Regions from separate parts of the Neobacillus sp. B24 genome, predicted to be linked through region 2. Evidence: riboswitches for the same ligand, from Rfam matches in the RefSeq annotation. Region 2 holds a riboswitch; the other holds the start of a gene.
What was found. A riboswitch is a leader RNA that binds a small molecule or an ion and turns the genes downstream of it on or off. The one in region 2 is predicted to bind FMN.
Positions count from the first base shown of each region.

Region 1 (6,190 bases), 1.6 Mb from region 2:
GTGGAAAGCTTATGGTCAATACTTACCGTAAAGGCAGTTCCATGAGGATCAGTGTTTTTTGACACCATCGGAAATAAATCGAGTTTTTGCGCCAGCTCTTCCTCAACTGGAACACATAAAAGTCCTCGCCCATGAGTTACCATCAAGTTAATGACTTCTGGGGTGGCCTTTTCCGCCAGAGATACAAAATCCCCTTCATTTTCTCTGTCCTCATCATCACATACAATGATGACTTTTCCTTGTTTTAACTCATCCAGTGCGTCCACAATGGAATCAAACATGCCTCATCACTCCTTCTCTCGAGTTCAAAAACCATTTTCTTCTAAAAACTTGGCGGTAATTCCGGATTTAGATTGTAGCTGGTTCTTAGTTTGATTTTTTAAAAAATGACCGACATATTTGCCAATCATGTCGCATTCCAGGTTGACGATATCGCCAGTACCCTTCTGCCCCAATACGGTTTCCGACAACGTATGGGGGATCAGAGACAGAGTAAAGCTATTCTCCGATACGCCGAAAACCGTCAAGCTTGTCCCGTCCACGGCAATTGAGCCCCGTTGAATCACGTATTGCAATAACTCAGAGGCTGTTTCAATTTCATAATAAACAGCATTCTCAAGTGCTTCCTTGCTCATAATGATTCCAGTGCCATCGATATGACCGCTGACAAAATGCCCGCCAAACCGGCCGCCTGCTCCCATCGCCCGTTCTAGATTTACTTTAGATCCGCGAGTTAATGTTTGTAAGCTTGTCGCCTTAACCGTTTCCGGCATAACATCAACGGTAAAGCGAGTTCCCGTGAAAGATGTAACCGTCAGGCACACACCGTTCACGGCAATGCTGTCACCAAGATGAACGTCCTCCAAGACTTTTTTTGCCGTGATTGTCATAACAAAGGATTTTCCCGTGCGCTGAATATTTTCCATTATTCCAATTTCTTCAATTATTCCGGTAAACATACACCTTCTCCTATCTTGGTTCCGCTATGACCCTGATGTCCGAGCCAATTATGTCCACGTGCCGAAACGTTAAATCAACCACATCCGACATGTTTGGGATCCCTTCACCGCCAACTGAACTGGGAGCAAGTTTGCCGCCGATCAGTTTTGGGGCAATATAAGCGATTATTTGCTGAAAAGCTTTTTCTTTTAAAAAACTGCCATGTACTTCGGCACCGCCCTCGACAAAGACAGAACTGATTCCGCGCTGTCCCAACACCTCCAGCATGTCTTTGATACAAATTAGGCTATTGTCCATTTTTATTATTTCAATTCCTGCTTTACGGAATACCGCCTCTCGATTTTCATCAACCTCACCACCGGTAATGATCCAAGTAGGCGCTTGGTTATCGGTAATGATATTGGCGTCAATCGGTGTCCTTAATTTGGTATCAATGATGATGCGGATGGGATTTTTTCCACCTGAGGGCAGTCTTGTTGTTAACGTTGGATTATCTTTTATAACGGTATTGACTCCAACTAATATCGCATCATGAATATGGCGGAATTGATGGACATCTTTCCGTGCTGCTTCTCCGGTAATCCACTTGCTTTCTCCTGTGGCCGTAGCGGTTTTCCCATCCAGGCTGACTGCATATTTCAAGGTCACGAATGGCAGCCCCGTTTGGATGTTATAAAAAAACACCTTGTTTAAATCCTGGGCTTCCTGCTGTAATAAGCCAACTTCAACCTGGATTCCGGCCTGCCTCATCATTTCAATTCCCCGCCCGGCAACCTGGGGATTGGGGTCGGTGGTGGCTACAAAGACTTTTTTAATTCCGGTTTTGATAACCAAATTCGAGCAAGGCGGTGTTTTGCCGAAATGACTGCATGGTTCAAGTGTGACATAAAGGGTGGCATCTTTTGCTTTATCGCCGGCCATGCGAATAGCGTGTACTTCAGCGTGGGGCTCACCAGCTTTCAAATGGGCCCCCATCCCAATGATTTGATTGTCCTTTACAACAACGGCCCCAACTACCGGATTGGGTGTTGTTTGCCCTAATGTTCCTTTGGCAAAGGTTAATGCCAAATTCATGTAGTGTGTATCATCCATTTTTCCTGCTCCTTTACACGAAAAAAACCCCTGAAGTATTCCTTCAGGGGTTAGAAAAATGACAATAACAAACTAAGGCTTAAAAATAAGCATTTTTTTGCAAATTTTTAAACCTGTCTTATCCTTCTCCCATCCAGACTTTAACTGTCGGCTCCGGAATTACACCAGATCCACCGTTTAACCAAAGGTTAACCGGGTCACGGACTAAGAAGCTATATTGCTTCATCACCGCCGGTTCGGAATTTCACCGCACCCCGAAGGAATATTCAATTAAATATGTATAGTATACCCTATTAAGATTTAAATAGGAAATGAAATGCATAAAAGAGAAGGCAAAGCCTCCTCCATTCTATAATCTATTTATATACTCTTACCGGCAAATATATTTCGAAACGAAGATTGCCGTCAGCGTTTTGATGCTTAAATTCCTCTTTGTATATTTCCAGACTTAGGGCATTCTGATCTTGTTCATAACCGTATTCCTGCATCCACTTAAACATTTGCAGGTATGTATTTTCAACGTCCTCGGGTCTTCCAACATGAGTAGAAAACACATAATTCTTTGGTGGTATTGTGAAACCAATCATACCATCAGGAACCTGCTCAATTTTTTCGACAGGAGCGGTCACATAATAGGTAAATTCTGTTTCCCTGCTATGAAAGGGCGCAATCAACACTGGTTCCTCCGCCTTATGCGGAATTTCCTCAAGACGCTGCTCTAATTCCGTAAACATACCGGGAATCGTACTTGTTTGAGAATACGTCCCATTCCAGCTAATACCTACTACTTTTAGACTATCTTTTTCTACTACTTTTATATCCATGTAAAGCCCCCCCTTTTGTACTATCTTATTTTTATAATTCTCATAATATCCGCAAAATCCTGCTAAAAGAATTCGACTTTTTTCTATATTCGCTATTTTAGAAAAATTTGGTATAATTTAACATTTATGATTGAATTGGCTACTAGAGAAAATAAAGGGGTCATTGGTTCATTTTGGAAGCCTTTTTGAAAAAATAGCTTCCCACCGTTTCCAAGGGAGAAGGTTTTTTAGGATAATGATACTTTTGACTCCTTTACCGATTGGATAGCGAAGGGATGGGGCTTTCATTATTGCAACTTCGGCGATTTTATTTGCTACTTCCTGTGGGTCCCCATACTGGTCAGCACTCGACTCAATATACTTTTCAAGATTTCTCATCAATGTAAAGTAAGGCGATTCTTCTGGGGAACTGGTGACCTGTTTTCCGGAAGTCCATATATTTGTTTTGTAAGATCCAGGTTCAATTAACACAACATCTACACCAAAAGGCTTCATTTCCAGGCGGAGGCTTTCACTCCACCCCTCCAGTGCATGTTTGGAGGCGACATATGGCGATAATCCTGGGAACGCAACAATTCCGCTGATGCTGCTTACGTTTATGATTTTTCCCTGTCTTTGGGTCCGCATAAACGGCAGCACAGTCTTCGTTACAGCGATTACCCCGAAAACGTTCGTTTCAAATTGCTTTCTGTATTCATCGGCGGAGAGTTCCTCGACAAACCCTCCTGCCGCGTATCCGGCGTTATTCACAAGGACATCAACCCTGCCGAGTGATTCTAGCAGCGGTTTTAATGTCGTTACTGAAGCTTCTGAGGTGACATCGAGTTCATGGATGATGATTCTTCGTTCCAGGTTTTGGTCCGCTGCTTGTGTTAATAATTTCTGACCTTTAGCAGGATTACGCATTGTTGCCACCACTTTGAATCCTTCTCGAGCCAGCGCCAATGTCGTGAGCAGTCCAAATCCACTCGAAGCTCCGGTAACTATTGCAATTCGTTCGTTCATACATGCCGCCTCCTTTTTTTCTATTATAGAATGATTTAGGGGCGAACGCGGATATAATTGTCCTAAAAACGATAATTACCCATTTAAAAAAACAGACCCCACAATGGAGTCTGTTTGATTAAGAACCTTAACCTTTACGAACATTAACAGCCTGGGGCCCGCGTTGTCCATTTTCAATCTCAAATGTAACCTCTTGACCCTCTTCCAAAGATTTGTACCCTTCTCCTTGAATCGCGGAGAAATGGACAAATACATCATCGCCGCCCTCACGTTCAATAAAGCCAAAGCCCTTTTCACTGTTAAACCATTTTACCTTGCCATGTTCCATTTTAATGTAGCCTCCCACGTGTAAATAAGCATTCAAAAAATGCTTATTTATAGGCTTCCCGTTTCAATTATTTTTATACCGAAAAATTAATCTTCTGTTAATACCCATTTCCGAATAGCCTTGGCCACTCCATCTTCTTCATTTGAAGCGGTAACCCAATCGGCAGCTTCTTTCACGGTGTCCTGTGCATTTCCCATGGCCACACCGACACCAGCCTCAACGATCATCGCTAAATCATTCAAACTGTCTCCAACCGCCATGACATTTTTCATTTCTATGCCCAGTCGGCTGCAGACAATTTCGAGGCCTTTTGCTTTGCTGATGCCAATAGGGTTTACCTCGATATTTTTCAAAGTGGAATTACTCAGTTCGAATTCCCCTTTTGCCTTAAGCTCATTCGAAATGAGTTCTCTTGCGGCATCGTCATCAACGTTAAAACCGAATTTCAACCATTCAACAGTATATAAATCCTCCGGCATTTCATTATGCCAGCTTCGCTCCGTATCGATTGCCCAGAAGGTCGCACCATGCTCGCGAGCCAGCTTGAGCATCCATTCAATACGGTCGGTTTTGAGCAAATTTCGTTCAACCAATTCGCGTTTCTCATCCCATATTTCGCTGCCGTTGACTGTTACCAAGTAAGAAGCAAGCCCTAATTCATCAGCATGCGGCCTGCAATGATGAATGGGTCTTCCTGTACTAAGCACAACATGAATCCCTCTATCTTGCGCTTCCTTAATTGCTTGGCGATTTGCCTCTGTTATTTCATGATTTTCATTTAACAATGTTCCATCCATATCAAGCGCAATTAATTTTATCTCCATAGCTTCCTTTATGTCCCCCTTTTGAAAATTTCCATATACAAGCTTACCATGTTTATTATTTAAGAATCAAAAATTGCACTCAGTTAACATAATGTAATTATGAAATCGCATCAACAAACCCTGCAAAAATTGATTGCAGGGTTCATACAAAAATTATTGTTGAAATTGTACACGGTGCAGGTTGGCAAATATTCCACCCTGTTCAATTAATTCATCATGTGCCCCTTCCTCGGCAATTCCATCTTCGGTTATGACCACAATTCGGTCTGCGTTTCGGATGGTGGCCAAACGGTGGGCAATGATTAATGTCGTCCGGTCCTGTGCGAGTTCATTGAGCGCTTGCTGGATGACCTTTTCTGTCTCGGTATCCAATGCGGAAGTGGCTTCATCCAAAATTAATATCGGCGGGTTTTTCAAGAACATCCGCGCAATCGCCAACCGCTGCTTTTGCCCTCCAGACAGCTTTAAGCCCCGCTCGCCAATTTCTGTTTCAAAGCCATCCGGCAAAGAAGCAATAAATTGTTCTAGATGGGCTCGACGGGCGGCTTCATAAATCTCCTCATCAGTTGCATCTCGTTTTCCATAAGCAATATTTTCTCTGATCGTTCCGGTAAAAAGAAACACATCCTGCTGGACGATTCCGATTTGTGACCGCAATGACTTTTTCGTCATGTTCCGAATATCCAAACCGTCAATTGTAATAGCACCGCTGTTCACATCGTAAAATCTTGGAATCAGGGAACAAATCGTGGTCTTTCCGGCACCTGAAGGTCCGACAAAGGCAACCGTTTCCCCGGCCTGAATCTGCATATTAATATTTTCCAAAACAGCCTTATGGCGGTCATAGCGGAAAGATACATCATGAAATGCAATATTTCCGTTTAGTGAGGCAACTTCCACGGCGTCCTTGGTGTCTTTAACTTCGGGTTGTGAATCAATCAGCTCCGTGAAACGTTTAAATCCGGCCATCCCTTTTGGAAACAATTCCATGATGGCGCTGATTTTATCGATTGGTTTCACCAAAACATTCACATAAAGGACAAATCCGACCAATTCACCGTATGATAGTTGACCCGTGAAACTGAGCCAGGCACCGTACACCAACACAATGATGGTAATCAATCTGGTCATCATGTAAATTCCGGACAGACTAACCG
Region 1 covers NZ_AP035777.1:2,306,639-2,312,828, reverse strand. The annotation lists gene ACZ43M_RS11440 (bifunctional 3,4-dihydroxy-2-butanone-4-phosphate synthase/GTP cyclohydrolase II) at 1-281, opposite strand, end outside; gene ribE (riboflavin synthase) at 306-959, opposite strand; gene ribD (bifunctional diaminohydroxyphosphoribosylaminopyrimidine deaminase/5-amino-6-(5-phosphoribosylamino)uracil reductase RibD) at 970-2,052, opposite strand; FMN riboswitch at 2,170-2,318, opposite strand; gene ACZ43M_RS11425 (GyrI-like domain-containing protein) at 2,409-2,876, opposite strand; gene ACZ43M_RS11420 (SDR family oxidoreductase) at 3,045-3,881, opposite strand; gene cspD (cold-shock protein CspD) at 4,009-4,209, opposite strand; gene ACZ43M_RS11410 (Cof-type HAD-IIB family hydrolase) at 4,296-5,033, opposite strand; gene ACZ43M_RS11405 (ABC transporter ATP-binding protein) at 5,187-6,190, opposite strand, start outside.
Region 1: another riboswitch for FMN. It lies ahead of ribD (bifunctional diaminohydroxyphosphoribosylaminopyrimidine deaminase/5-amino-6-(5-phosphoribosylamino)uracil reductase RibD); the one in region 2 lies ahead of ACZ43M_RS19255 (ECF transporter S component).

Region 2 (6,190 bases):
AATCGTTCTGCTTGTTCTCTATATGGTTCTTCTTTATTCACAAGGCTCTGCTCCTTCCTGCTGATTCGGGACTTTCGACTGTCTAAATTTTATATAAATTCCCAAGAGAAAATCAATGATAAAATGCATGGTAATCGTAACAGCCAAATTGTCAGTCCATTCATATATCGCCCCAATTACAAAGCTAAGTGTGACAATATTGGCAAATAAAAACCAATTAAACAGATACCGATAATGTATAATCGCAAAAATCAAACTAGCAAAGATAAGACCAACTTTCGTTTGAATGATCCCCCGAAACAATAGCTCCTCACTAAAGGCGACAAGCGCAGCGATGCACAGGATATGAAGAGCATTGCGCTTTTTAAATATTCGTTCGTTTAAACCGCCATCATCATAATAATGCCGAGGAAGAGAATTCATTAGAATAAAATCCAGGATAACGACCGCCACCCCGGCGGGAATACCAATTAAGACGATATTCCTGTCATCAAAACGAATCTGGTTTAAATAAGAAAAATGATCAAAGAAGATTATTCCTAAAATAAACGAAATCGCAAGCAAAATAATTTGCGTCATATATAGATGAAAAAGGAGTTCCTTGTCCGATAGACTTTTAATTAGTTCATTATATTTATGCTTCATTCCCTCAACTCGCTGTTGATTAATATTTTGCCAAGATAATCCTCCCATGTCTCTTCCCTTGTTTTGGATGATCGTTGCGGAACAACAGCTAGAAATTGGCTAAGCTGTATTTTGCAGCGGTCGCAGCATGGCTGAACCTTATCAAACAACTTTTCTCCAAAGTAATGTAAAAGATTTTGACGCCTGCAAAGATCGGAATCAAGCCATTGCTTAAATCGGAAAATATCAGCTTTCTTTGCAGTCAATCGGCTCAAAATAAATTCCCGAACATTTTCCCGCAATTGCTCGAGCGATACGGCATGGGAATATTGATGAAGCAAATCCATAATCACACGCCATTGCACTTCAGAAAAGCCGCCCTGCTCCCTTAATTCCTTGTTCATTAATAGTTGTTTGTTCAACTGTCGTTGTTCCATGAAGAGTCTGGAAAATAGCCAATCTAGTTGCTGTTCTGATGGCAATTCACTCTCTACAAGAGAGAGCGGCAGATGTTCATCACCAGGTGAGTATAATAAAACGGCTACACTTGGATTGCCATCACGGCCTGCCCGGCCCATTTCTTGTATATAAGATTCTATTTGCATGGGCATGTGATAGTGAATGACAAAGCGTATATTTTCTTTGTTTATTCCCATTCCAAATGCACTAGTCGCACAGATGACATCAAGCTGATTATGGATAAATTGCTCCTGAATCAATACTCTTGTATTTTGATCCATTCCTCCATGATAATAACCAGCCTCACAAATACCTTTTTCTACAAGTAAAGCTGCCATTTGTTCAGCGGCTTTTTTACTGGAAAAATAAATAACCCCTGGTTTTTCCAGTTTCCTTACTAGGTCTATGATGCGGCTTTCTTTATCCTTGTAGTCAGCAATTTCTTCTACACAGATGGCAATATTAGGACGGTCAATCGACGCAATCACCTTAGTGACATTGTCCAAATCCAAGGATTGAATGATATCCTCACGCACTTTTTTTGTGGCCGTTGCAGTCAATGCCAAGGTTAAAGGATTACCTAATTGATTGCGGATTTCTCCTAATTTAGAATAATCGGGGCGGAAATCATAACCCCACTGAGAAATACAATGGGCCTCGTCAACAACAAATAAGGAGAGCTTAATCTGCCCTAAGATTCCGAGAATATAGGGAATCCGCAGCATTTCCGGCGAGATAAAAATAAATTTATACCTGCTTATGTGGCGAAGGACTCGATTTTTTTCCTCTAGTGACAGGAAGGAATTTAAAGCAACAACCCGTTTTTCACCAAACCGTTTAAACTGCTCCACTTGATCTTGCATGAGAGAAAGCAGCGGGGAGACGATCAATATTTGTCCGTCGAACACATATCCCGGAAGCTGATAGCAAAGTGATTTCCCGGTACCTGTCGGTAGCATAGCCATCGTATGCTGCCCTGAAAGCAAGGAGGAAATCACTTCTTTTTGTCCCGTTTTAAAACTGTGAAAACCAAAGTGTTTTAATAAGAGGCCTTCTAATTCCATGTTATCTCACCATATTTCGCCAGCACTAACCTTATTTGAAAGTAACTTGCCCTTTTTACGTTATCCCTGATAACTTTTAATTGTCGTGTTCCTTGCTGACGTGAAATTTCTAAGATCTCAGTCTGCAGTTCTCGGTCGACATAATCATCAATTTGGAAATGATTGATGCTTAGTGCGAACTCGACAAGGTGATCTTCAATCGTACTCTGTTTCAAACTTCTTAATCTGGCTATCATCTCGGGCGTATATCCTTGAACTAAGAGATTCCAAGTTTTTCGTGATGAGATGGTTAATTCGCCATTGTCTGAAAATCCTTGAAGCAAAAAAGCCAGTAAAGGGTATTGCTCGTGATTTGCTCTAATTTTTTGAATGATGTAATGCAAAGAATGAATAAATTCGAGAAGATAATCTAAAAAATTTAGTTTCAATTTTTTGGCCGCTTGCTCGGCGGTTAAGCCAATTTGCTGAAATCCGGTCAAACGGAACACCACAGCTGATGGGTTCATTCCCTCTGCCCCACTGAAGCAATTTGTCAATTCCTCGTATAAATGGCGGCTAAATTCTTTCCTTGTAACTAAAGATTCTTTTAGCACTGTCTTAATCCAGGCATGAACGGGTGGACTTTTTTGAATAGGGATATAATTTGCCTCACCATATTCAAGATTTGAAGCAACTTGAACTAGCAAGGATAAACGTTCCCATACCGGCTCCGTCATCTGATGATACTCCCAACCGTTCAAATAAATGGGAATTCCAAATCTTTGCAAAGCTGACTCACCCGACGGAGCAGGGATAAACCTCTGTCGGCCACAGTCCATAATCAGTTCTTTATCAAGCATGCCAGCAATTATATCTTCAAAATCCTCCCGTGATAAAGGCTCCAAAATACCAAAAAATTGTTTTATGGAAAATAGATGAGCATCTTGAATGGTCTGGGATGATTTTTTTCCTTTTAGAAGGTGAAAAATAGAATAAATTGTTCTTTCATTCTTGATGTTCCGTAAACAATGCAGGATGATTATTTCTATTTGCATCATACTCATCACCACTCTTTTATTCCTACGACAAATTCCCTTTTATTTTAACATGAATTTCCCATGTTGGCTGTCATAAAATGTAGAAGTTTGAGAAATACACCATTCAGCGTGTTGATAGTCATTTTTTCTATTGAAAAGTTATCGGTTCAGTCTTACAATAGATATGAGAAAAGCGTTTTCCTTTTTACAAATTGGAAAATGTGCAACAATAATATTGTTATTTTACTGGGAGGTATTTTTTTCATGGCAAAGTATACGATTGTTGATAAGGAAACTTGCATCGCTTGTGGCGCATGCGGAGCTGCAGCTCCAGATATCTACGATTACGACGATGAGGGTATTGCATTTGTAACCCTTGACGATAACGAAGGAATCGTTGAAATTCCGGATGTATTAATCGATGACATGATGGATGCATTTGAAGGCTGCCCAACTGATTCGATTAAAGTTGCTGACGAGCCATTTGATGGCAACCCAACTAAATTTGAATAATTAAAAAGTTAACTCTTTAAGCTACTGATACCCGTCTGAAATAGACGGGTTTTTATTATATTTATAAAAAAACAGAGGCTGTAAATTGACAGCCCCTGTTTCGTATACATTAACTTTTTACGGTGGAAATTTTATTTAACCATGTCTGCATTCTAACGAATAACAGCATAAAAATAATGGACATCAAAATTCCTTTAATAATATTAAAAGGCAAAATTCCCGGTATAACGTAGCTGCGGAAATCAGGTAATCCCATCAGTGTGGTATATGCCGGTAAAATGAAAAAGTAATTTAACACACTCATCATCACTGCCATCGTTATCGTTCCGACTATTAGAGCCAACGTCATGCCTTTTTTTGTTTTTAATCTGTTATAAATATAATATGTCGGCAAAATAAACAACGTTCCTGCTGCAAAATTTGCAATATGACCTACTGGAATGCCAGTCGGACTCCCTTTCATTACAAAGTCAAGCAGATTTTTGAATAACTCAACAAGAATTCCAGCAACTGGACCAAAAACTAATGCTGCAATTAATCCCGGTATATCACTAAAATCAACTAACAGGAAACCTTGGAATGGTGGCAGCGGAAAGTTTAGCAGCATTAATAAATACGCAATACTACTCAACATTGCAATAGAAACCATTACTTTAACTTTTGTGTTTTTCATTTTTTTCACTCTTCCTCTCTCCTTTTTTTTGATCCATCACGTTAGGAAGAGAGGTTCAGCAAAACCACGCCTAAAAATAAAACTCCCTCAAGAAGCAACGCTTGAGGGAGTAAACAAAGGCACGCTTAATAAACATTCGTAAACAGAAAATTTTTCGAATGTCTGCAGAACCTCCATCTTCTCCCATCCAGACTATACTGTCGGCTTTGGAATCTCACCAAATCCTGCCAAAGCGGCTCGCGGGCTCAAGAGTTACACTCTAATACCGCCGGTCGGGAATTACACCCTGCCCCGAAGATAGATCGATATGAAATTACAACTTTATTATACTGGAAAAAGGCAGTTTTGTTAAGTGAAACATTTTTGTACATTAGGTAACAATTCTCCGAGTAATACGAAATTAGAAAAACCGGAGGTATAAACATACCTCCGGGTAATGGAATGGTCAGTGAATAATTAACACTTGATTTGGTATAATCAGGTCTGAAGTCAGGTGGTTAAGTTCTTTTATTCTAGCGACTGAGACGTTTACTTTTACAGCAATTGCAGACAACGTATCGCCATTTTTCACTCTATAACGTTCAGACACTGGTACAGGCGCTTCCTCTTCTAGCAATGGCCTTAATTGGGCACTTGCCTCCAGTACATCTCTGCCCATTGCGGCGATTCCACCCTGAACGGTTTCACCTACTGCCATTTTTCCTAACAGCATTTCTGGATTGAATGCGAATCTTTTATCATATCGCCATTCAAGTTGATGGGCTTCAAAATGAAGATGGGTTCCGGTAGCACGTCCGGTTTTTCCCATATTCCCAATTTTCTCACCCTGTCTAATAGGTTGTCCTACGGTAACAAGGCGTTTGTTCAAGTGGGCGTACACTGTCACAAAATTACTTGGATGTTTGATAAAAATAACATTTCCATATGTAGTAGAGTAGTATGATTTGACTACTTGTCCATCCTCAACTGCAAGAATTGGAGTATTCATATTTCCAGCAATATCAATTCCCTTGTGGTTGCCATGCCTTGTTCCATATGTATCGGAGATCACCCCGTCCGCTGGCCATACCCAATGTTCCTTTCCTTTTACTTCCCCGGCAGCTGCAGCCTGTGAGTGCCGACCACCCAAAAATAACAAGCTGACACAAATTGCCATAATGATGGCAATTATAAACCTCCGCAAATAGTCACGCATTCTTCCAAATTCCTCCTTAATACTTGTCCTCTCCTCACCATATGTTGCCTTACTCGCGTTTAGAACAATGGGTCAAGAGAGGAATGGTCCGACCATACTTGTTATAATTTGGAGAGTATTGCTTTTTTATACATAAAAAAATCAACCAAAGCGGTTGATTTTTTATTTATTTTGTTTCCCGCAAATTAGGGGCTACAGGCACTTTAATTTCTTGTGTAAGGTCAAAAGGTCCAATTTTTTCAACAGGAGGATTATTGACAATTACTTTTTCAAAACCGAATTCTTTTGCTGTGAGCAGGATGGCCTCAAGTGACCACAGGGTCATTTGGTCAACTTTTAAATTTGTATCTTCTTTAAACGTAAGCGTTAATGTTTGATCGCTGGTTGAAACCTCATCTATAACCAGAGTTACTTCCTGTAGATTTTGTGGTTCGATCGGTGAGCCCATCGCTCGTAATGCAGCCTGAATATCGTTATATGGCTCTGGAGAAGGTACTAAAAATGGTACATCTTTTCCGTTTGGATAATAAAAAAAGTAGGCGTGATTTTTCACAGGATTAACTGGTAGTTCGGTATAATAATCGTTGCCCATTTCAAGCCCGGATTCTCCGTTTGTGGTAAATTTAATCATTTTGGCACTGCTATT
Region 2 covers NZ_AP035777.1:3,886,762-3,892,951, forward strand. The annotation lists gene ACZ43M_RS19230 (LysM peptidoglycan-binding domain-containing protein) at 1-41, opposite strand, end outside; gene ACZ43M_RS19235 (lysostaphin resistance A-like protein) at 34-645, opposite strand; gene ACZ43M_RS19240 (RecQ family ATP-dependent DNA helicase) at 642-2,147, opposite strand; gene ACZ43M_RS19245 (YpbB family protein) at 2,138-3,184, opposite strand; gene ACZ43M_RS19250 (ferredoxin) at 3,428-3,676, shown strand; gene ACZ43M_RS19255 (ECF transporter S component) at 3,786-4,349, opposite strand; FMN riboswitch at 4,521-4,652, opposite strand; gene ACZ43M_RS19260 (peptidoglycan DD-metalloendopeptidase family protein) at 4,795-5,544, opposite strand; gene ACZ43M_RS19265 (hypothetical protein) at 5,711-6,190, opposite strand, start outside.